DNA from 3 places in the Lysinibacillus sp. FJAT-14222 genome. Region 3 is predicted to be linked to each of the others. Evidence: riboswitches for the same ligand, from Rfam matches in the RefSeq annotation. Region 3 holds a riboswitch; each other region holds the start of a gene.
What was found. A riboswitch is a leader RNA that binds a small molecule or an ion and turns the genes downstream of it on or off. The one in region 3 is predicted to bind cobalamin.

Region 1: another riboswitch for cobalamin. It lies ahead of AN161_RS08535 (hypothetical protein); the one in region 3 lies ahead of AN161_RS24640 (ribonucleoside-diphosphate reductase subunit alpha).
Region 2: another riboswitch for cobalamin. It lies ahead of AN161_RS21310 (S-layer homology domain-containing protein); the one in region 3 lies ahead of AN161_RS24640 (ribonucleoside-diphosphate reductase subunit alpha).

What each region holds. Positions count from the first base shown of each region.
Region 1 covers NZ_LIYL01000018.1:147,934-155,327, forward strand. The annotation lists gene AN161_RS08520 (NlpC/P60 family protein) at 1-225, shown strand, start outside; gene ytvI (sporulation integral membrane protein YtvI) at 325-1,383, opposite strand; gene AN161_RS08530 (hypothetical protein) at 1,475-2,023, shown strand; cobalamin riboswitch at 2,270-2,473, shown strand; gene AN161_RS08535 (hypothetical protein) at 2,726-3,268, shown strand; gene AN161_RS08540 (cobalamin-binding protein) at 3,270-4,229, shown strand; gene AN161_RS08545 (tyrosine-protein phosphatase) at 4,559-5,326, shown strand; gene AN161_RS08550 (MATE family efflux transporter) at 5,487-6,872, shown strand; gene AN161_RS08555 (putative RNA methyltransferase) at 6,872-7,394, shown strand, end outside.
Region 2 covers NZ_LIYL01000050.1:92,771-100,164, reverse strand. The annotation lists gene AN161_RS21330 (competence protein ComK) at 1-223, opposite strand, end outside; gene AN161_RS21325 (IDEAL domain-containing protein) at 450-692, shown strand; gene AN161_RS21320 (sigma-70 family RNA polymerase sigma factor) at 860-1,453, shown strand; gene AN161_RS21315 (DUF5643 domain-containing protein) at 1,425-2,564, shown strand; cobalamin riboswitch at 2,913-3,110, shown strand; gene AN161_RS21310 (S-layer homology domain-containing protein) at 3,282-6,239, shown strand; gene AN161_RS21305 (S-layer homology domain-containing protein) at 6,308-7,394, shown strand, end outside.
Region 3 covers NZ_LIYL01000059.1:181,828-189,221, forward strand. The annotation lists gene AN161_RS24595 (aminotransferase class I/II-fold pyridoxal phosphate-dependent enzyme) at 1-52, shown strand, start outside; gene AN161_RS24600 (histidine phosphatase family protein) at 64-672, shown strand; gene AN161_RS24605 (bifunctional adenosylcobinamide kinase/adenosylcobinamide-phosphate guanylyltransferase) at 685-1,260, shown strand; gene cobS (adenosylcobinamide-GDP ribazoletransferase) at 1,300-2,076, shown strand; gene AN161_RS24615 (histidine phosphatase family protein) at 2,049-2,648, shown strand; gene AN161_RS24620 (bifunctional adenosylcobinamide kinase/adenosylcobinamide-phosphate guanylyltransferase) at 2,597-2,989, shown strand; gene AN161_RS30385 (hypothetical protein) at 2,978-3,229, opposite strand; gene AN161_RS24630 (ECF transporter S component) at 3,392-3,886, shown strand; gene AN161_RS24635 (hypothetical protein) at 3,883-4,569, shown strand; cobalamin riboswitch at 4,677-4,864, shown strand; gene AN161_RS24640 (ribonucleoside-diphosphate reductase subunit alpha) at 5,029-7,242, shown strand; gene AN161_RS24645 (ribonucleotide-diphosphate reductase subunit beta) at 7,255-7,394, shown strand, end outside.

The sequences.
Region 1 (7,394 bases), on a different contig from region 3:
TCTTTACCACGTACAGCATCACAACAATATTTAGCAACACAACGTATTTCAGCAAGCGAAGCACGTGTAGGTGACTTAGTATTCTTCAGCTATGGTTCAGGCGTAGCGCATGTAGGTATTTACTTAGGTAACAACACGATGATCGATGCTCAAAATAATGGTGTTGTTATTGAATCACTTGATTGGTGGAACCAATATTTAGTAGGCTTCGGTCGTATTCAATAAGTCTTACTATTATATAGACGATTTAAATAACGAAAAGGTCATCTTTGTAAAGAAAAAATACAAAGATGACCTTTTTATTATTGGAAGCCAAACATAGTGCTATATTTTAAAATTCAGCTTGATAATACCTGTTTCTTTTAATGCAATAAAGAAAATAATGACAAAAGGTCCTGCAAGTAAACCGATCACACCAAATAGCTGAAGACCAATAAACATTGCAATTAATGTAGGTAAAGTTGATAAACCGATATGCTCCCCCATTAATTTAGGCTCGACTACTCGACGAATAATGAGTAAAATAGCAGCTAGGATGAATAATTTTACAGCAATAGATATATTTCCAACCAATAGGTAATAAAGACCCCATGGCGCCAAAATGATAATGGAACCGAGGAAAGGAATAACATCAATTAACCATATAATGATTGTCATCGTTATTGCGTATTTTGGCTGGATTAATAGAAGGCCAATAAGTGTGACGCCTCCAATTATAAAGCTAACGAGTAAATGTGCCTTCATATAGCCGAAAATAGCACCTTTTAAACGATTTAAGACAATCTTTAATTTGTTGGCAGTGCTAGGCTTTAAATATTTATAAGTAATTTGTTTTAATTTGGGCAAATCTAGCATAAATAAAAATAGAGCAATCATATAAACGAGAAGACTGATAAATAGCCTTGGAATTTCTGAAAAGAAGGCTGTAACTTTGGTATAATTGAAAATGTTTAAAAAGGATTCTTCAATTTTCTTTATGAAATCCATTGTTGTATTTTGAAGCGAGGTACTTACTTCAGGTGGAAAGTCTTCAGTGTATTTGGAAATGTTTTCTTGCATACTAAGCCACATTTCTGATAGTTTTGAAATATAATAGGGAGCTTGCTTTGAAATTAAAATTATTTGCGACATAAGTTGTGTAATAGTGAAGTAACAAATAATTGAAATTAAGATAACGCTCACTATGTAAATAAAAGCGACTGCAACTTTACGAGACATTTTCCATCGCCGTTTAAAGAAATTAACAATGGGCTCTAAAAAAAATGCACTAACACCTGCTAATATTATGGGAACGGAAACCGGGATAATAAAATATGCAACTACGATTAAAGAAATAATCATAATTAATCTAAAAATCAGTCTCCTAGTATTAAATTTATTCATAGACTCTCCTTCTTTACGCAAATTAAATTAAGTGTACCATAAAAAATTATAATAATATTACGTTCTGAAACAATAAAGGTAGGGATGAATCATGGAAAAAGAGATTATGCAACTTTTTAGTAATTTAACAGAGCGTGACCGCGATATTCAATACGAATCTTACGAAGAATTGATGAAGATTATGCAGGAACCAGTTGATTGGACATATGCAGTTTGGGAACAGCTTGTTCAAGCTCTTACATACAAAAATGGACATGTGCGTGCAAGTGCTGCGCAATTTTTATGCGCGCTCGCAGCAAAAAGTGATCCAGAAGAAAGAGTATTAGAGGACTTCTTAAAGATTTGGGTAGTGACGTATGATGAAAAAACAGTAACTTCAAGGCATACTTTGCAGGCAATTTGGAAAATAGGTATAGCGGGGCAGGTACAAAGAGATTTAGTCGTTTCATATTTGGCAAAAAGGTTCCAAACATGCTTAGACGAAAAGCATCCGACATTAATACGCTATGATATTATTGTATCCTTTAAAAAGCTATTCGATGAAACCAATGACCCGAAACTACTAGAAATTGCGGAGCGTTTAATTGAAGAAGAACAAGATGTTAAATACAAAAAGAAATATAAGAAAGCCATCCATTAAAGGTCATGGAATGGCTATTTTTTTGTGCAAATTTTTTCGGTAATAGAGTATGAAAAAATAAAACGATTTGATCTATGAAGAATGACAGATTCATGTGCGAGTAGAAGGAATACCCTCAGGGGCAGTGAAAATACCCGCATGCGTAAGGGAAAATACCTACATGATTTTTATCCATCGTATTTGTTTATTCCAAACTCCACAGCTATTTTTTCCTATCAATCTATGATAAACTGCTTTATAAGTGAATAATTCTTGCAGAATAAAGGTGCTGAACTATAGCATAATCGGGAATTCGGTGAAAAACCAAAGCTGTTTCCGCAACTGTAAGTACAGGAATCATATGATAAACCACTGTCGAATATCAGATGGGAAGGTTTTTATAATCCACAACAAGTTTGAATGTAGTGAACTGTACAAGCCAGGAGACCGACCTTTATTTGAACGTATAAATACTCTTCGGAAGCTAGGAGAATATGCGGCAAATACATAGGCTATGTTGTGCTATATAATAGACATTATTTATGTTATTTTCGTCGTTTCCTAGGGGTAGGAACGACGTTTTTTTATGCACACTTATTGAAATTTTAGGACAAGTCTAAGAAGGGTATTTATCTGTAGCGAAAGCGAAGCGACAGCTACAATTACGCCAAGGCGCAATTGATAAAGTAAGAGTTTTTCATGAAGGAAAGCGGGGACTTAGATTTGAAAAAAGATGCACGTTATTCTTGTTATCCATTTATGCGTGAAAAGGCATCAACAGTTGATTTTGAAATTCGAACTGATAGCCTTACAACACATATTGGCGTCGCTTTGGCAGCAGTGAAAAAAGAGACGGTAGAGTTAGTAGCGGATGATTTACTAGTTATTTTGCCAATGGCTTACCATGTAAATGGCTCAGTCCGAGGTAAGTTAGCGGTAACTGAAGATGATTTGACTTGGCTAAGTGATCGCTATGATTTTTATGTTAGTTATGTGAAGGAGGAAATACAAAACTTTGTATTACCTCAAGGAACGGAGGCTGCTGCTACATTACATTTATGCCGTAGTGAGGCGAAAAAATCATATCGCGCTTTGCACAAAGTATCTGAAGAACGAGAAGTACCAACTATTCTCTTTGATTATTTAGGATTACTAGCCAATGTATTTTTTGTAATGGCAGTTTATATGAATCAACACGCTGGTATTGCTGAAATACCGTTTCTTAGTAAGTCATACCCAATGAAAAAGAAAAAGGAGAATAAATGAAATGAAGAAATTGTTTAAGCTACAATGGCTGTTTGTGTTGATGCTGGCACTTGTATTAGTAGGCTGCGGTACGAAAGAGGATACTAATAAAGATACTGTTTCTAAGGAAGATCAACAAGTTGAGAAAACTAGCTATAAAGTTAAGGATGACCGTGGTGTAGAAGTAGAGTTTGCTGCAGTACCTAAAACTGTTGTTTCTTTACAACCGAGTAATACAGAAATTTTATATGCTCTAGGCGTTGGTGATAAAATCGTCGGTGCAACGGAGTATGATACGTATCCAGAAGAAGCACAAAAAATTGAGCGTGTTTCTGATTCTGTAACATTCAATAGTGAGCGAATTTTAGCGTTAAAGCCAGATATAGTTATTGCCTATACAACGGGAAATGATGAAACTTTAAATGCATTAAAAGGTCTTGAAGATGCGGGGATTAAAGTGTTTGCCATTCAATCAGCTAAGTCATTTGATGATGTTTACGGTGACATCCAACAAATCGCAACCGTTATGGGAATTGAAGATAAAGGCGAAAAGTTAAATGAAGATATTAAAGCTAAGATCGCTGAAGTCCAAGCGAAAGTCAAAGAAGTAAAAGAACCAAAAAATATCTTCTTAGAAATTAGTCCGAAGCCACAAATATTTACAGCTGCTTCTGGTACATTCCAACAAGAGATTTTAAATGCTGCAAATGTTAACAACGTATTTGCTGAGCTAAAAGGCTGGAAAGAGATATCTGAGGAAGATGTCATTGCGAAAAATCCAGAAGTCATTTTAACAACAGTAAACTATGTGGATAACCCAGCGGCAGAAATTCTTTCTCGTGATGGATGGAATTCAATCGCTGCCATTCAAAATAAAGCGATTTATTATATCGATACTGATATCTCAAACCGTCCAGGTCCACGTATTGGCGAAGCTGTTGAGTTAATAGCCAAGGCGGTATATCCTGAGTTATTCAAATAATCTAATTGAAAATAGCATTTTAGAGCTGTCCTTTATCGAGGGCAGCTTTTTTGATGGATAATTACTCTGGCAGTGAAGACTTCCCTCAACTTGTTCTGATGGAGGGGTGCTTGTGCGATCGGGTAATGCTGAAATCCGGTCCGCTTTGCAGAAAAAGTGATCAGGTAATACCGAAAATCACTCTGCTTCGATAAAGAAAAGATCAAATAAAGTTCCATATCAGTCTAGTATAAGTATTGTATGATTTCCTAGTGTGAAAATTGGTATTATATCGAATTGTTCTATAGAATAGAAATAAGGATGCTTGCTAACTGAGGGAGGTGCAGTGAATGAAACAGTTTGATATGAAGATTATTCCGTTTGAGGCTGTTTACAATTTTCGTGATATGGGTGGGTATAAGACGAGAGATGGGCGTTCTGTAAAGAATGGCTTAATTTATCGTTCAGCGGCACTTGGCAAAATGACGATGGCGGATAAGAAACTTTTTGAAACGCTAGGTGTGAAAACAATTTTTGATTATCGTGATAACCATGAAGCGCAAAATAATCCTAATCCGATATTCCCTTATGCTAATTATATTCAAATACCAGCAAAGGGAAATCATGCCTTCGAGATGCCTACAAACACAGGAGGAAAAGATTTTTATAAAGTCGTAAGTCCAGAGATGTTCCAAGAATTTTACGCCCAAATGCCTTTTAATAATGCTTCGTTTAAGGAGTTAATGATAACGATTCAACACCCTGAAAATTTAGGGCTTGTTCATCATTGTGCGGTAGGGAAGGATCGTACAGGTATTGGTGGTGCACTTATTTTACTCGCTTTAGATGTACCTGAGGAAACGATAATGGAGGATTATTTAGATACAAATGTACATCTAAGTCCCTTAGTAGAACGAATGGCTCAGGCAATTCAGCAAGATTATAGCGATCGAGAATTACAGCAATTTTATGCACTAATGTCTGCCCGTGAGGAGTATTTACAGGCAGCATTTGATGCAATGGATAACCGATATGGCTCTAAGTCAGCATTTTTAGAGCAAGAATTTGATCTAACAAAAGAAAAGCGTGAGCAATTACAGACTCTTTGCTTAACATGATAAGAAACCCTTTCACACGGTCCTGTGAAAGGGATTTTTTTTATGTGTAATACTAGCTTTGCATATTCTTTTGATGTTTGATACATAAACTCTTTACAGCCTAAAAATCTATGATAAGATACTATATATTTTATGAAATGTATAGGAGAAGTGAAAAGTATTGGCGGATACAGGAAAAGAAAGTGATATAAAAGAGACTAACAAGTTAAGTTTATTCCATTTAACATGGCCGATTTTCTTAGAAGTATTTTTATTTATGTTAATGGGACTAGCCGATACATTTATGCTCAGTGCTTTATCAGACAATGCTGTATCAGGAGTTGGTGCAGCCAATCAATATATTCATATTGCAATTTTAATACTTGAAGTAGTTGGTAATGGTGCTTCCATTGTTGTATCTCAATATTTAGATTCAAGGCGCATTTTTGAAGCTGCGAAGATTTCCGCTTTAGCAGTAACGATGAATTTGGTCGTTGGACTAATGATGAGTGTCTTATTCTTCTTCTTTTCAAGTCATTTAATGACCATGATGAACTTGCAGGGGGAAGTGCTTCAATACGCACAAAGCTATTTAGTGATCATAGGAAGCTTTATTTTTTTACAGGCAATTATAAATGCGTTAGCAGCGATTATTCGTGTACATGGTTGGACAAAGCAAACGATGTATGTATCACTAGGTATGAATGTGCTACACGTTGTATTAAATTACGGTTTAATCTTTGGTAACTTTGGATTACCAGAGCTAGGTGTAAAAGGAGCGGCTATTTCTTCCGTAATAAGTCGTGGATTAGCAGTTATTGTGTTTTTCTGGTTGTTGTACCAAGTCATGGAAGTAAGGATAAAGCTGGAATATTATTTTGAATATTCAAAGGAATATATTCGAAAAATATTAAACATAGGTTTGCCGTCCGCGTTTGAGCAGGTGCTTTATCAGTTCTGTCAGATTGTCTTCCTCTACTATGCAACGTATTTAGGATCAGAGACACTTGCAGCAAGACAATATGCGATGAATATTTCGATGTTTACGTATTTGTTTGCGATTGCAATCGGTACAGGGACAGCTATTATTATTGGACGTTTTGTCGGTGCTGGTAAAAAGGCTGAAGCTTACCATCAGCTTTGGTTAAGTGTGAGGGCGGCTTTTATCTTTACGATAATAATGGTTGCAGTTGTGACGATATTCCGTCAGCAACTAATGCGTGTTTTTACTGATAATCCAGAGGTAATTGCCATCGGAGCATCTGTTTTAGCATTAAGTATTCTGCTTGAAACAGGCCGTACGATGAATATCGTGGTTATTAATTCATTGCGTGCCTCAGGGGATGCGAGATTTCCGGTCAAAATTGGATTTTTATCGATGGTTTGTATGAGCCTTCCACTCGGCTACTTGTTCGTATTCGTTTTAGATTGGGGCTTAGTAGGTATTTGGCTAGCGATTTCGGCAGATGAATGGATGCGAGCCATTATCGTATACTTTAGATGGAAAAGTCGTAAGTGGGAGCGTTTCGCACTTGTTTCACCTACAGAACAGAAGGAGGTAAATTAATGGGGGCAATTTCTAAAAGAGCTGCAGGGGCAGCTTTAATGGATAAAAATATAATGCTTTTTGCTTGTCCGATTTGTCAGGAGTCAATGGGTGTTTTTGAGCAGGGTAGACTTATATGTTCATCAAATCATTCTTTTGATATTGCCAAGCAGGGCTACATCAATATGCTGACACATGGTGCTATTTCTAAGTACAGTAAAGACCTCTTTGAATCTCGAAAAGCGGTTATTGATAGTGGTATTTATGATGTAGTAGAAGATAAAATTAGAGAGCTAATTGCTACTGCAGAAACCGTGCTTGATACAGGGTGTGGTGAAGGTTCACATTTAGCCCGTATTATGGCGAAGGAACAAGGGATTGGCATTGGTATAGATATAGCGAAAGAGGGCATTCTTGCTGCATCTCGACATTATCCAGAGCAAATTTGGTGTGTGGGTGATTTAGCGAAAAGTCCATTTGCAAGATCAAGCTTCGACGCAATTTTAAATATTTTATCTCCTGCCAATTACGAAGAATTTAAAC
Region 2 (7,394 bases), on a different contig from region 3:
TATGTTGATTGCCGAAGAAGCGTTTGGCGGAATGTTTTGCTGCCTCATAGGTTGTCCCTAGTGAAATACAAGATTTTCGTAATATATGCAGTGGCTTCCGTGTGACGATGAGTTCATTATGCTTGTCGATTACCCGTGTGAAAATTTTAGAGTCGTACTGAATTGGCTGAAGTAAATAGGTGTTGAAAGACATTAAATATCCATTGACATAGTTTGCTGGCATATATGTAGTGCCTCCTTTTTCTATTTATTATTGAAGTGTAGAACATGAAAATGAATTCAGAAAATATAGATAAATGTAAAAAACCATTGATATATCAAGCAATTGCATAGATAAATTGCTTGAAATTGCACAAGATTAATAGTAAATCGAAGTGATTTTCAGTTCTTAAGCATTGATTTTTAATGTCAATTTTCATATAATTTAGAAAAGGATCGAGGTGAGATCGTTGGATAAATATTATTCGTATACAGATTTTCTAAAAGCCGTTGGTCAGTCAAAGAAAGTTGATGAGGCAGAGAAATTATTGAACGAGATTTATTTAGATTTATTTTTAAATCATATCCAGCGTAAGCATCGTGAAGAGCAGCTCATGGTTCTGATAGATAGAGCACTCGATGACAAAGATGAAAAAGCATTTCATCTATACGCAGACGAACTAGTAGCTTTACACCAAGATGCAAGTGAATAATATGACGAGCCCGCTCTCTGTTATTGGAGAGCGGGATTTTTTTGTGATTTTATTTGCCAAATTGATGATTGGATATCTTTAATTTAAAATCTTTCCCTAAAATTTTTTTATAGTGTCACAAATCCCCATTAATTTCAGTTATATAAGTTAGAAAGGAGGGGAGACATTTGACTGTACCGAATAAATCCAAGGAAAATGCCAAATTAGATATAAAATCTATCGTGGAACAAGTTCAAACAGGTGATATTCAAGCCTATACAGAAATAATTCGTTGTTTTCAAAAGCCAATCTATATTTACTGCTACTATCTTTTAGGAAGCAAAGAAGAAGCTGAGGATGCTTCACAAGATATTTTTATAAAGGGATTAGAGAATATTAATAATTTTTCTTATACTGTTTCTTTCTCTGCATGGCTTTATAAAATTGCTCATCATCACTGTATTGATTTAATTAAAAAGAAAAATAAAGGCTATAAATTTTGGACAAGTTTTAAGAAAGATCATGCGAACGATCACACGCATGAACAAGAATTTCAATACGGCGATATCATTCATGAGTTATTAGAACAGTTAAATGTGGATGAAAGAAGGATTCTGCTACTTCGATCGATAGAGGAATATAGCTTCGACGAAATCGCTTCTATTATGGAACTTAAACCAACGACTGTTCGAAAAAAATATGAACGATTACGTAAAAAATTGATGAAAAAGAATAAGTTAGGAGGGGAAATTTATGAACACTCGTTCAAAACAGGAGGATAAAGAGTTAGATCAGTTAGAAAGATTCATTCGAGAAACCCCTATGGAAATTGATTTAGTTAATCGTACAATGAACAAATATGAAAGCAGTCGTTATACAAAGCAGCCAGAAAGTTCTAGAACCTCTAAGAAAATACGTCAAAGAGTGATAATGATAGCGGCTTCCACAGCAATGATTTTTAGTCTAATATTGGTCACTAGCTTAGTGTCACCAACTTTGGCTGCAACGATAAAGCAAGTACCCGTACTATCATCTATTTTTAAACTTGCGGGTGATCTTGGTCTGCAAACTGCTGATGAAAAAGGGCTCTCAACGAAACTGAATACAAGTGCTACACATGATGATTTTACATTAAATGTATCGGAAGTAGTGTATGATGGTACGCGTGTTTCAATTGCTATTGAACGACTTCATACGGAGGGGGAATTATCAAAAGAAACTTTAATAGATCGTATCAGTAATATTGAATTTTTTATAAATGGTGATCCCCGTAGTTCTTTTGCTCCGGATCCGGAAAATGCAATGAATGGATTTAATATATACTCAGGTAAAGATAATGATTCTGCCATTATTGAAATTGTAGATGAGAGAAATCAAGGGGGGCGTCCTTTTCCCGAACAGTTTGATTTAACATTGAGTACTACAATAACTGGTATACAGGACCCTTTAAAAATCGAAATTCCTGTGAAAAATAAAATTGAAGACACTGTAACTTTACAACCTAATGTAAGTCGACAATATGATAATATTCATTTTACTATTGAAAAGATCCAGCTTACTCCTATTACAACCAATATAACGACAAGACCCATTTTAACAGACAATTCACCTATCGCAGAGCTCGCAATGGGAATAGATGTTGTTGATGAACAAGGGCATAAACTAAAACTAATTGGTGGCCTTGGTTCGTATGAGTCAAATGGTAGCGATATGATTATGGATCATCGATATACACCTTTTGAATCCATTCCAAAAACAATAACCCTTAAGCCTTATATACATCTCTTTAAAGAATATCCAAAAGGTGAATATCAAATGGATGAAAATGGGGAACCAAAGATTCAATATATTCCTGAGCTGGAGGTTACACTACCTATTAACTCACAAAAATAAAAAAGTAGAGAACGTGAGATTTGCCTCACTTTCTCTACTTTTTGGTATTTCAAAATATTTACTTTAAAAGTGTAAATACCAAGTGGATCCCCATTAGATTTAAAAGCTTTCACTTGAGCCATCCCTACTCCTTGCGACTAATATACTATTAATTTTAGTTTATAAATAGGAATATTATTTATAAATATCATTTAAGTATATAAACATCCATTTATTATAATAGAAGTAACTTCAATGAAGATATTGTATTTGATATCTTATTTGACGAGCAGAACCTAGAAATATTCTCTTTTTTTGTTGAACTATTTTGAAAAAAAGAAAAATATGCTAAACTTAGCATTAAGTGAATAGCAAATGCAGAATAAAGGTGCTCTTTTAGGAGCTTAATAGGGAATTCGGTGCAAATCCGAAGCTGTTTCCGCAACTGTAAGTGTAGATGACTACAGAAATTACCACTGTCAAACGAGGAAAAATGCCTCCAGTAGATGGGAAGGTTCTGAATAGGATACACGAGCCAGGAGACCTACCTTTATTCCATCGTATTAACTCTCTTCGGAAGCTAGGAGAACTTACGGCAAATAGATGAACAGGCAAATTGTGTTTTTGTGCCTTTTTCTGTTTTCCTTAGATGCTCTCCCTTTTGTTGGAGAAGCATCTTTTTTATTTTTTGAGTTAATTGCAAATATATTCACCTATAACAAGATCAGGAGGAGAGAAATGGACTTTTATAAGAAATGGTTGAATATAGCGATTGTCTTCATCTTATCATTTTCGCTATTGTCACCTGCTGCTCTAGCAGAAACGCAGCAAATTGAAGCAAGTGATTTAGAAACGATTGAGTTAGAATCTAGCTCTACTATTAATGATCAATCTAATGGTGAAGAAGTTAGTATATCCCAAAAAAATACAAATATTGCAGACGAAGAAGTAGTAATTGATAGATCATCATTACAAACGGCAATTGATAAGGCTAAACAAGCCAAATCATCATTTAAAGTCAGTGCTGATGGAAACGATATAGACCCTGTCGATTACTGGGTAACTCAAGCTGCAATAGATGTGTATACAAATGTAATCCTATCTGCACAACAACTATTAGCAGATGAACATGCAATTCAAGAAGACATTGATGCGAAAGTATTAGCACTAAATCAGGCCACAGAGGAATTGGATAGTGCGAAAAAAGATGGTACAAAATCAAATGCTGAACTAACAACTTCGCAGGCTTACAATACTGTTGCTCAATACATGGTAGATAAACTATCCGAACCTAAATTCGGTTATGAATGGTGGATTATCACATTAGCTCGCGGTGGCTACGAAGTTCCAGCTGGCTATTACGATACTTATTATAAAAATGTCGTTGACTATGTTGTTTCTAAAGATGGCGTGCTAGATCAACGAAAATATACAGAATACTCACGATTAATTATTGCCCTTACAGCTATTGGTCAGGATCCAACAAATGTTGGTGGTTATAACTTAGTTGAAAAACTATCTGATTTCGATAAAGTTGTTTGGCAAGGTGTGAACGGTGCTTATTTCGGGTTAATTGCTCTTAATACTTGGGACTTTGAACTATCTGAAACAGCTACTACAACACGTGAAAAACTTATTGAAAGAATTTTAGAAAAGCAATTAGATGATGGTGGTTGGGCTCTATCGGGGACAAAGGCTGACCCTGATATGACAGCAATGGCTATCCAATCGCTAGCACCATACTATAAAACGGATTCAAAGGTAAAAGATGCTGTCGACAAAGCACTAACTACTTTAGCTGATTTACAATTACCAAATGGTGGTTATAAATCATGGGGGTCGGAAAATTCTGAAAGTGCTGCACAAGTTGTCACTGCCCTTACTAGCTTAGGTATCGATGCGGACAAAGACCCTCGCTTTGATAAAGTTATAGCGAATATTATGACTTATTACAGCACAAAAGAAGGTGGCTTTAAACACGTTTTAAGCGAAACGCAAGCAAATGGAATGGCTACAGAGCAGGTTGGCTATACATTAGCTGCGTATCATCGTTTGCTTAACGGTCAAACAGCGCTATACGATATGTCAGATACGAAGTCTAAGGATCCTTCAAACCCTGGAGATGGTGGTAATCCATCTAACCCTGGGGATGGAGGTAATCCTTCGAACCCTGGAGATGGTGGAAATAACAATAATTCCGGCAACGGCGAAGATAATCCAGGAGGAAATCGTCCAAATGGACATACCACGTTCTCAATCACAATCTCTTCTTCGGAGGTTCCACTAAAAGAAACAAAAGTTGAGCTTTATCCAGGAGAAACAGTATTCGACGTATTAAAACGTGTAACAAAGCAAAATGGTATTGCATTAAGCTACCGTGAAACACAATATGGTACTTATATCGATGGCATTAATGGTCTTTATGAATTTGATCGTGGTCCATTAAGTGGTTGGATGTATCGTGTAAATGGTTCTTTCCCTTCTTACTCTGCAGCACTTTACACATTATCACCTGGTGATAATGTTGAATGGCTATATACGCTCGATTTAGGTAAAGATGTCGGTGGGTACGTTGATGGAATTGAAGGTGGTGGCTCTTCAGCTGGAGGAAACAAAGAATGTAAAGAGAAAGATTGTAAAGAAGTAGAAACGAAATGTCCTAACAAAGATGAAAAGTGTGCTGAAGAAACAAACAAAGATAATAAAGATGGTTCTATAGCTGAGATTACTATTGAAAATGGTAGTAATAAAGCAATTATTACATCAGAAGATATTCAAAAACATCTTGAAAAGAACATTAAAAATTTTGTTATTCAAAGTGAAAAGAATTTCAAAATAGAAATACCTACTTCTATATTTAGTGGCATTAAGCTTACTGAAAAAGAACAAGTAAAGGCATCCGTAACGAAAGATGCTAAAAATAAACAATTCACTGTCACATTCGAAATTGAGAATGCTAATGGTAAATCAAAGTCAATTTCTATAGATAAAGAATATTTAAAAGTGACATTACCAGCTAACGAATTAAAATCAAATACAGTCGTTTTACAACTTGTTGGTGGCGAATACAAACCTGTTCCACATAAAATTGTGAACGGTGAAATTGTCCTATTCACAAAAACAAGTGGTACCTTCGTTTTAAAAGAAAGTACAGTAACATATAAGGACATTGAACATTTAGTATACAAAGAAGAAATAGAATTTTTGGCGAGTCGACACGTTATTCAAGGAACTACATCAGAGACATTCGAAGCGAATATATCAATTACTCGTGCGCAATTTGCAGCATTAGTTAGTCGCGCACTTGGTTTACAAGCAACAGGTGAAAATCCATTTGACGATACAAAAGGCAAATGGTATGCGACAGAAATTCAAGCTCTGTACGAGGCGGGTATTACAAAAGGTTCAACTGCTTCAACATTTAACCCAGAGAAACCAATTACACGTCAGCAAGCGGCTGCATTGATGGCACGCATTTTAGAATATTTAAATGCGGATGTGAAAGCTGGTGGAGAGATTAACTTTAAGGACGCTAACAATATTAGCTCTGAATACCTCCCTTATATTAAGCTATTAAATAGTCTTGATATTATGACAGGTATGCAAGATGGTTCCTTTGATCCTACTTCTTCAATTACTCGTGGGCAAACTGCGAAAATTTTAAAACGTACGTTAAATATCTCAGGCATCATGTAATTTCTTTACTAACCCAAACGCTCAACGCATTTGGGTTAGTCCCTTTTTAAAGAATGGAGGTTGTTCAAATGAGAAAAAAATTATCGATGTTTATCATAGTACTTGCTCTGTTACTTTCTACTGTGACTCCGATCTCTGCACAGCAATTATCAACTGTAGATGCTTATCGTACGACCGGTCAATTTATGGTGAATAAAGCACCAAACCCTTCTTTTGGCAATGAGTGGTTTATTATTGCACTTGCACGTGGTGAATACAATGTTCCAAAAGGCTATTACGACAAATATTATGAAAATGTCGTGAAACATGTACAATCGGTAAAAGGTGAATTACACAATCGTAAATATACAGAATATTCCCGTTTAATCATTGCGCTTACTGCTATCGGAAAAGATCCTACAAATGTAGGCGGCTACAATTTAGTCGAAAAATTAAGCGACTTTGACAAAGTAGTATGGCAAGGTCCAAACGGTGCTTTTTTTACATTAATTGCTTTAGATACATGGGGCTTCGAGCTACCTAAAACAGCAACAACTACACGCGAAAAGCTTATTAAACACATACTAGCAAAGCAATTGCCTGACGGTGGATGGGATTTAACAGGAGTAAAGGCAGATCCAGATATGACAGCAATGGCTATTCAAGCTCTTTCAACTTATCAAGATCGGGCAGATGTTAAAGCGTCCATTAATAAAGGTCTTGATGTATTGAAAAACTTACAAGGTGCTAATGGTAGTTACCAAAGCTGGGGAACGACAAACTTAGAAAGTGTAGCACAAGTTATTACAGCCCTTGCTAGTTTAAATATTGATGCCAACAAAGATCAGCGCTTTAATAAGTTATTTACAAGCTTTTTCACCTTCTATAATGCAAAAGATGGTGGCTTCAAGCATGTATTAACAGAACCAGTAGCTAATGGCATGGCAACAGAGCAGGCTTCTTATACATTAGCCGCGTATAATCGACTGCTTGCGGGCAAAACAAAGCTATATGATATGTCTGATAAAAAGCCCAATAAACCATCAACACCAGCTCCCCCTACTAAAGTGAGCTTTAAGGATATTGAATCTCATTGGGCAAAATCTGATATCGAAGCCGCAGTAGCTAAAGGATTATTAAAGGGCTATGAAGATAATACATTTAGGCCAAATAATA
Region 3 (7,394 bases):
GGCCATGACTTATTTACAGAACTGTTTACAGGCGTGGTTTAACGCTAATTAGGGGTGAGAAAGGTGACAACATTTTATTTAGTGAGACATGGCGAAACGGTGTGGAATAAAGAGCATCGGCTACAGGGATGGTTAGATTCGCGACTGTCTGAAAAAGGTATTTTACATGCAGAAAAACTTCGAGATCATTTGAAAAATTTTTCTTTTACAGCGGCATTTAGTAGTTCAAGTGGACGTGCCAAGGAAACGATGCACATTCTTGTAGGTGATCGACAGCTTCCGATATACTATGAAGATAATTTTCGGGAGATTTTTTTAGGAAATTGGCAAGGGAAAACAGTCGGGGACATCATGACTACGCATCGCCTTGATTATGAATTATATACCGATTATCCTGCACAATTCGTTGCAACCCATACCGAAAGCTTTGGTGCGGTAACGGAACGAGCGATGTTTACGTTAAAAAAGATTGCAGAAAAATACCCGGAGGACAATATCATAATTGTATCCCATGCTGTAACGATTAAATGTATTATAAACGCCATTTTAGGCAGAAGCATCGATCAGCTTTGGGCAGCACCATTCATTAATGGTACAAGTGTAACGATCATTGAACAATTCCAGCAACAATGGGTCGTTAAAGATATCGGTAACATTCAACATTTACAATAGGAGGCGTAACCATTGCCACTGATTTTCATTACAGGGGGAGTACGCAGTGGTAAATCCCACTTTGCTGAAAAAGCGGCTGTTACTCACTATCAAACAAAGTTCATGCAAGCACAACGACTTATTTATATTGCTTCTGGAGTAGCGATGGATCGTGAAATGGAGAAGCGGATAATGCGACATCAGGCAGACAGACAAGCGCAAAATATCGAGTGGCTTACGATAGAAGCACCTTATGAAATCGCAGGTACATTGCATAAACTGACCGATGGAGATATCGTGTTATGGGACTGTGTGACTACATGGCTGACAAATGCATTTTATGAGGGTTATGACATGGGGACTCCCTGTGTGGAACAACCAGGCTGTTTAGAGGAGAAGCTTCGTGTTTTAAAAAAGGCAGTAGGGACGTTACTTGAGAAAAGGGTGACGTTTTTTGTCGTCTCGAATGAATTATTCGATGAGCCTCCATATATAAACGAGGAAGTTGAATTATATCGACAAATGCTCGGACAATTACATCAATGGTTCGTTTCTATAGCGGATGAGGCGTATGAAATTAATTATGGTATCGTAAAGAAGTGGAAATAATGAACGCGCTTAGAAAATTAAAAGAAGGCAGGCAAGACGATGAAAAGTTTCTGGCATAGCATACAACTTGCATTTCAATTTTTTACAGTTTTGCCGGTACATAAAGAAATTCCTTTAACGAAGGCAACTATTACAGGGATGTTCGCCTTTTTGCCATGGATTGGGGCTCTTATGGGCACCTTAGTGGCAGCGGTGATATATGGTTTAACAGAATGGACGGCGAGCAGTGAGGTATTGCTTTCTTTTGTGATTATCGGATTACTCGCTTTATTTACTGGTGGTTTACATTTAGACGGTTTTATTGATATGGGGGATGCGTATTTTTCGTATCGGGACCGAGAGAAGCGGCTTGAAATTTTAGATGATCCACGTGTCGGTGCATTTGGTGTACTTTCAGTGCTATTTTTAGTGCTAGGTAAATTTGTTATACTGCATGAACTATTCGTGCAGCATAAGTTAGCTCTTTGGATGCTTATTTTTATTCCCTTATTAACACGAGTAGGCATGAGTTTTTATTTTATGTCGCTGAAGTGCTCAAAAGAAAAAGGGCTTGCCTACTTTTTTAAATCACATATTAAGCCGGGATTACTTATATGCTTTATGCTTATCACACTAGTTGTGGCGTATAGTAGCTTATTGTTTGTAATAGGCTTCTCAATTGTTCCATTAGTGCTGATAGCTGTATTAGCGATTGCCTTTCTAGTTTTTCGGCAATTTACAGTGCGCAACTTTGGTGGCGTTTCAGGGGATTTACTCGGTGCATCAATTGAAGGGATGGAGGTTGTTCTGTGGGTGACGTTGTTATTGTGCGCTTAATGAGACATGCACCAACAAAGGAAAATTTGGAAAAGCGATATATTGGCTGGACAGACTCGTCATTAGCTGATGCATCTTTGCTTTCTGTTGTAGATAAAGGTGTCACGAAAGTGCACGGTAGTGATTTGCTACGCTGTAGGGAAACAGCTGCTCGTTATTTTCCGAATGCAACTTACATGGCAGATAGAAGATTTCGAGAGTCGAACTTTGGAGAATTTGAAGGGCGAACATATGAGGACTTAAAATCGGATGGTCGTTATTGTTCATGGTTAGATGATCCCGTTCAGTCACCACCTCCAAAAGGGGAAGGCTTCGATGTATTTTGTGCGCGTGTCATTGAAGGATTCACAGCATTACCAAAAGATGAAGATACTTATCATCTCGTTGTACACGGTGGAGTCATTCGAGCGCTACTTGTTGCATTTGCACCAACTGAGCAACCTTTTTGGTCGTATCAAACACCGCATGATAAAATGTTTTCTTTAACGTTTACAAAAAAGGCTTGGGAGGAGGGAGCGAGATGCATGTCTTTATCGGAGGAGCCTATAGTGGAAAAACCGACTATGTTATGAAATTGCTTGCAGATCAACAAGTTGAGCTTGTAGATGGCTATGTACCTGATGATACTCCTGCCTGTGATGTACTTGTTATTAAAAACTTAGAGAAGTGGCTCATAACACAAGATCTTGAGGATGATGAAACCCTTATTAGAACCATTTTGACAAGGCTAAAGACTCTTGAAGAAAATTGTACACTGTATATTATTGTGACCGATATGGGACGGGGAGTTGTGCCAATGGAAAAACAGGCACGATTATTACGTGATGCATGTGGGCGTTTGTACCAGGCATTATTTGCTGAAGCCGAACTCGTTGTACGCATCTGGTACGGTATCGGGGAACTAATCAAATAATATAGATTTGAAAAATTTAGAAGGCTTTTCATTAAAAATGTTTGGGTTGATGATTGTTAAAACCTTCGCTATGTTTGTTAGTTGATTGGAGTGGAGGCTGAGTGACTCCTTGGGGATCAGCGATAGAGGAACCAAGGCTAAAACCATCACGTCCTGTGATAACGCCTTCGTGACCAACATCATGCTGTTGCTGTCGCTACGCTTTCGCGCAAAAAACATCTGTTGGCCCAAGCGGCTCATCGGACGCCCCCAGGAAGCTTTGTTCTGTGCGAAAGCGAAGCGGCAGCAACAAATGTTTTATCTGTGCGAAAGCGTAGCGGCAGCAACAAAGCACCCAGCCGGAACGGAAATCAACCACACGTTATAATGAATAGCCAAATATTAAAGGAATGAGGGAATGGGATGGATCGACAAAGATTGATGAAATTGACGCTCACTGCCATGGTAGCGGCAATTTGTGCAGTGGGTGCAGTCATTAAAATTCCAACATTTATTACAACTGCTGCGTTGGACTCTGCTCCTGCATTTTTGAGCGTTGTATTTTTATCTCCAGTATTAGCTGGGGTTGCGGGGGGAATTGGGCACTTGATTTCAGCCTTAACTTCGGGTTTTCTATATGGACCACTACATATTATTATCGCAGTGGAAATGTTTATTGTTGTATGGATCTTCGGGGTTATGCATAAAAAAGGAATGCATTTTTGGAAATGGCCTGTTGCGCTTATTTTAAACGGCGTTGTCTCACCATTACCGTTTTACTTTATCATTAGTCCGGCGTTTTACTGGGGTTCTCTTACTAGTCTTCCATTAGCAACACTTATTAATTTAGTCATCGTTGCCATTGTGATGCCAATTCTGTCTAAGGTGTTTGTGCGTAAGGAAGGTCGAGTACATTGAGAAATGCAATAAAAGTAGGTGGGCTCATTACTACAACAGATAATGCCGCAGCAATTGGTGAAAAACCACAAGATATTGTGTCTGCCCCAGATCAACTAACGGCATACTTGACCGCACGTGTTACCTTTTTAGAGCAGCTTGCGGCAAATGCTTTACCGACACATATCCTATTAGCTAATTTTTCAGGGGATGCTGCATGGTCTCGTTATGTTGCCGGCATTCAACAGGTCTTCGATGAGGTTGGTCTTATTTGTCCACCAATAGACGGTAGCACAGAGTCCAATATGCCGACTTTACAATCAGGTTTGTCCATTACGATGCTTGGTGAGCAGCAGAAACGTACATTATCTAAGCATGAATACCTTGTTTGGTACACATATGGACTGCCGCTTGTAGGCAATGAAGTCCTTGCGCAGCCTGAGGATGTCGCACAGCTACAACCTATTTTTCAGGCGTGGAAAGAGGAAATTGTGCAGCAAGTTTGGCCAGTTGGATCAAAGGGGCTGCAAGCAGAATTTACACGACTTTTTGATGATCAACAGGTCGGAAGTTCGTTAGATGTTGAAAAAACAGCTGGTCCATGTGCAGTCATTTTACTCGGAATACATCCAGAAAAAGAGCAGCTGGCACAAAAAAAATTTCCTAGAAATTTTGAAAAACTACGTAAAACTGCATTGTATTAGGGCTTGCTTCGAGAAAAAGTAGCACATTACAAATTGCAAGGGGCAAATCGCCTATTGCAACAGTAAACACAATATGTTAGATTTGTTTAGGAGTTAAAACACAATATATAGTATTTTGGACAAACGGTACCAATATGGTTTAAAAGGGAATTCGGAAAAAGAGTCATCTTAAGCCGAAGCTGTCCCCGCAACTGTAAGTGCTGACAAATGATGAATAGGCCACTGTGAAAAATGGGAAGGCTATCATTTGGAGGAAGCATGAGCCAGGAGACCTGCCGAGATGTTCAAGACAGCAACACATTCTTCGGGGATTGAGAAGTGGAGGCGAGAGATTTGTTCACTTCTTTGTGTGCATGTCCTTCATTTCCATTTCCGATTTTACAGCGATCACGTAACCGATAGATGTTGCGTGATCGCTTTTTTGTGTTGTCTGGAGAAAGAAAGGGAGAGAATGTGTACATGACAATTCAAATCGAACAGCAAATGGCTAAGCTTAAGAAAAGTTATACGGAGGATGAACTTGAAAGTTTTGTAAGGTTATCGGATCGATGGCTACGAAAAAACGACAATGCCACATTTGAAGCATGGGCGGATGCGATGATTTTACAAACGCTTAGCCTAATTGACGAAGAGGAGCCATACTGGACATTTGTCGCAGCGCAAATTTATTTAGAAAAATTATATGACCAATTTGCAATGCGCCGCGGTGTTTCGGTAAAAGATGTTTATAAGGTTTTCCCAGCACAATTAGCGCGCTATACAGAGGCTGGTTTGTATCATGAAAGTTTAACAACAAAATATAGTGAGCAGGAGCTTCAGGAACTTGCTTCTTATTTAGAACAAAGCCGTGATGAATTGTTTACGTATATTGGCTTAAAAACATTAATGGATCGCTATGTTGTCCGTGATTACACGAAAACACCAGTGGAGCTACCGCAGGAACGTTGGATGGTCATTGCGATGACACTTATGCAGGATGAAACAGAAAATCGTTTAGAAAAAGTACGTGAATCTTACTGGGCGATGAGTAATTTATATATGACTGTTGCCACACCGACATTATCGAATGCAGGCAAAACGCATGGACAGCTATCTAGCTGCTTTATCGATACAGTAGATGATAGTTTACAAAGCATTTATGACACGAATACAGATGTCGCAACATTATCGAAATACGGTGGTGGTATTGGTGTTTATATGGGCAAAATTCGTAGCCGTGGCTCATCTATTAAAGGCTTTAAAGGTGCATCAAGTGGTGTATTGCCGTGGATTAAACAGCTTAATAATACGGCGGTTTCAGTCGATCAGCTTGGTCAACGACAAGGAGCAATTGCTGTCTATCTAGATGTTTGGCACAAGGACGTCTTTACGTTTTTAGATTTACGCTTAAACAATGGGGATGAGCGTATGCGTGCCCATGATATTTTCACGGGGCTTTGCTTACCGGATTTATTTATGGAAGCTGTTGAGGCACGTGAGGAATGGCATTTATTTGACCCACATGAAGTGCGAGAGGTCATGGGCTTCTCACTAGAAGATTTCTACGATGAGAAAAAAGGTGACGGTTCCTTCCGAGAAAAATATGCGGAATGTATCGCCAATCCATTATTAAGTCGTGAGAGCGTACCGGCTATTGATATTATGAAGCGTATTATGCGTTCACAGCTTGAAACAGGCGTACCGTTTATGTTCTATCGTGATGAAGTAAATCGCATGAATCCGAATAAGCATGAAGGGATGGTTTACAGCTCGAACCTGTGCACAGAAATATTCCAGAATATGTCGGCTACTGAATTTGAGTCTATTACCTTAGAAGATGATGTCATCGTAACACGTCGCAAGCCAGGAGATTTCGTTGTCTGTAACTTATCATCTATTAATTTAGGTAGAGCTGTACCGGCTGGTGTTCTAGAACGATTGATTCCAATTCAAGTACGTATGTTAGATAACGTTATTGCCTTAAATACAATTCCAGTTAAACAGGCAGAGCGTACAAACTTGCGCTACCGTGGGATTGGACTTGGAACATTTGGTTGGCATCATTTACTAGCTTTGAAAGAAATTCAATGGGAGTCTGAGGATGCTGTAGAATTCGCGGACAAGCTATATGAGGAAATTGCCTATTTAACAATTCGTGCTTCCAACGATTTGGCAAGTGAAAAAGGTGCTTACCCATTATTTGAAGGCTCAGATTGGCATACTGGTGCGTATTTTGACAAACGTGGCTATGACAGTCATAAATGGAATGCGTTACGCGCCGCGGTTGCGGAAAAAGGTATGCGCAACGGCTATGTTATGGCGGTTGCCCCTAACTCATCAACATCCATTTTAGCGGGCAGTACGGCAACGATTGATCCAATCTTCCAAAAGAGTTATTCAGAGGAGAAAAAGGATTACAAAATTCCAGTAACAGTACCAGATCTATCACCAGTGACGACTTGGTATTATAAATCTGCTTATTTCATCGATCAAAATTGGACAATCAAACAAAATGCTGCACGAGCACGTCATATCGACCAAGGCATTTCACTTAATTTATATGTTCAAAATACGATTAAGGCGAAGGACTTACTAGCACTGCATATGAATGCTTGGGCGAGCGGTGTGAAAACGACATATTATGTGCGCTCAACATCTGTAGAATTGCTAGAATGTGAGTCTTGCGCGAGCTAGGAGGAAGTAACAATGACAACAATTATAAAACGACAAATTATGGATAAAGATGCACCGAACCGTTCAACAGGAATTGTCAACGGACGTTCTTCAAACATTTTAAACTGGGATGATGTGCGTTTCAGCTGGGCTTATCCAAAGTATAAAAAAAT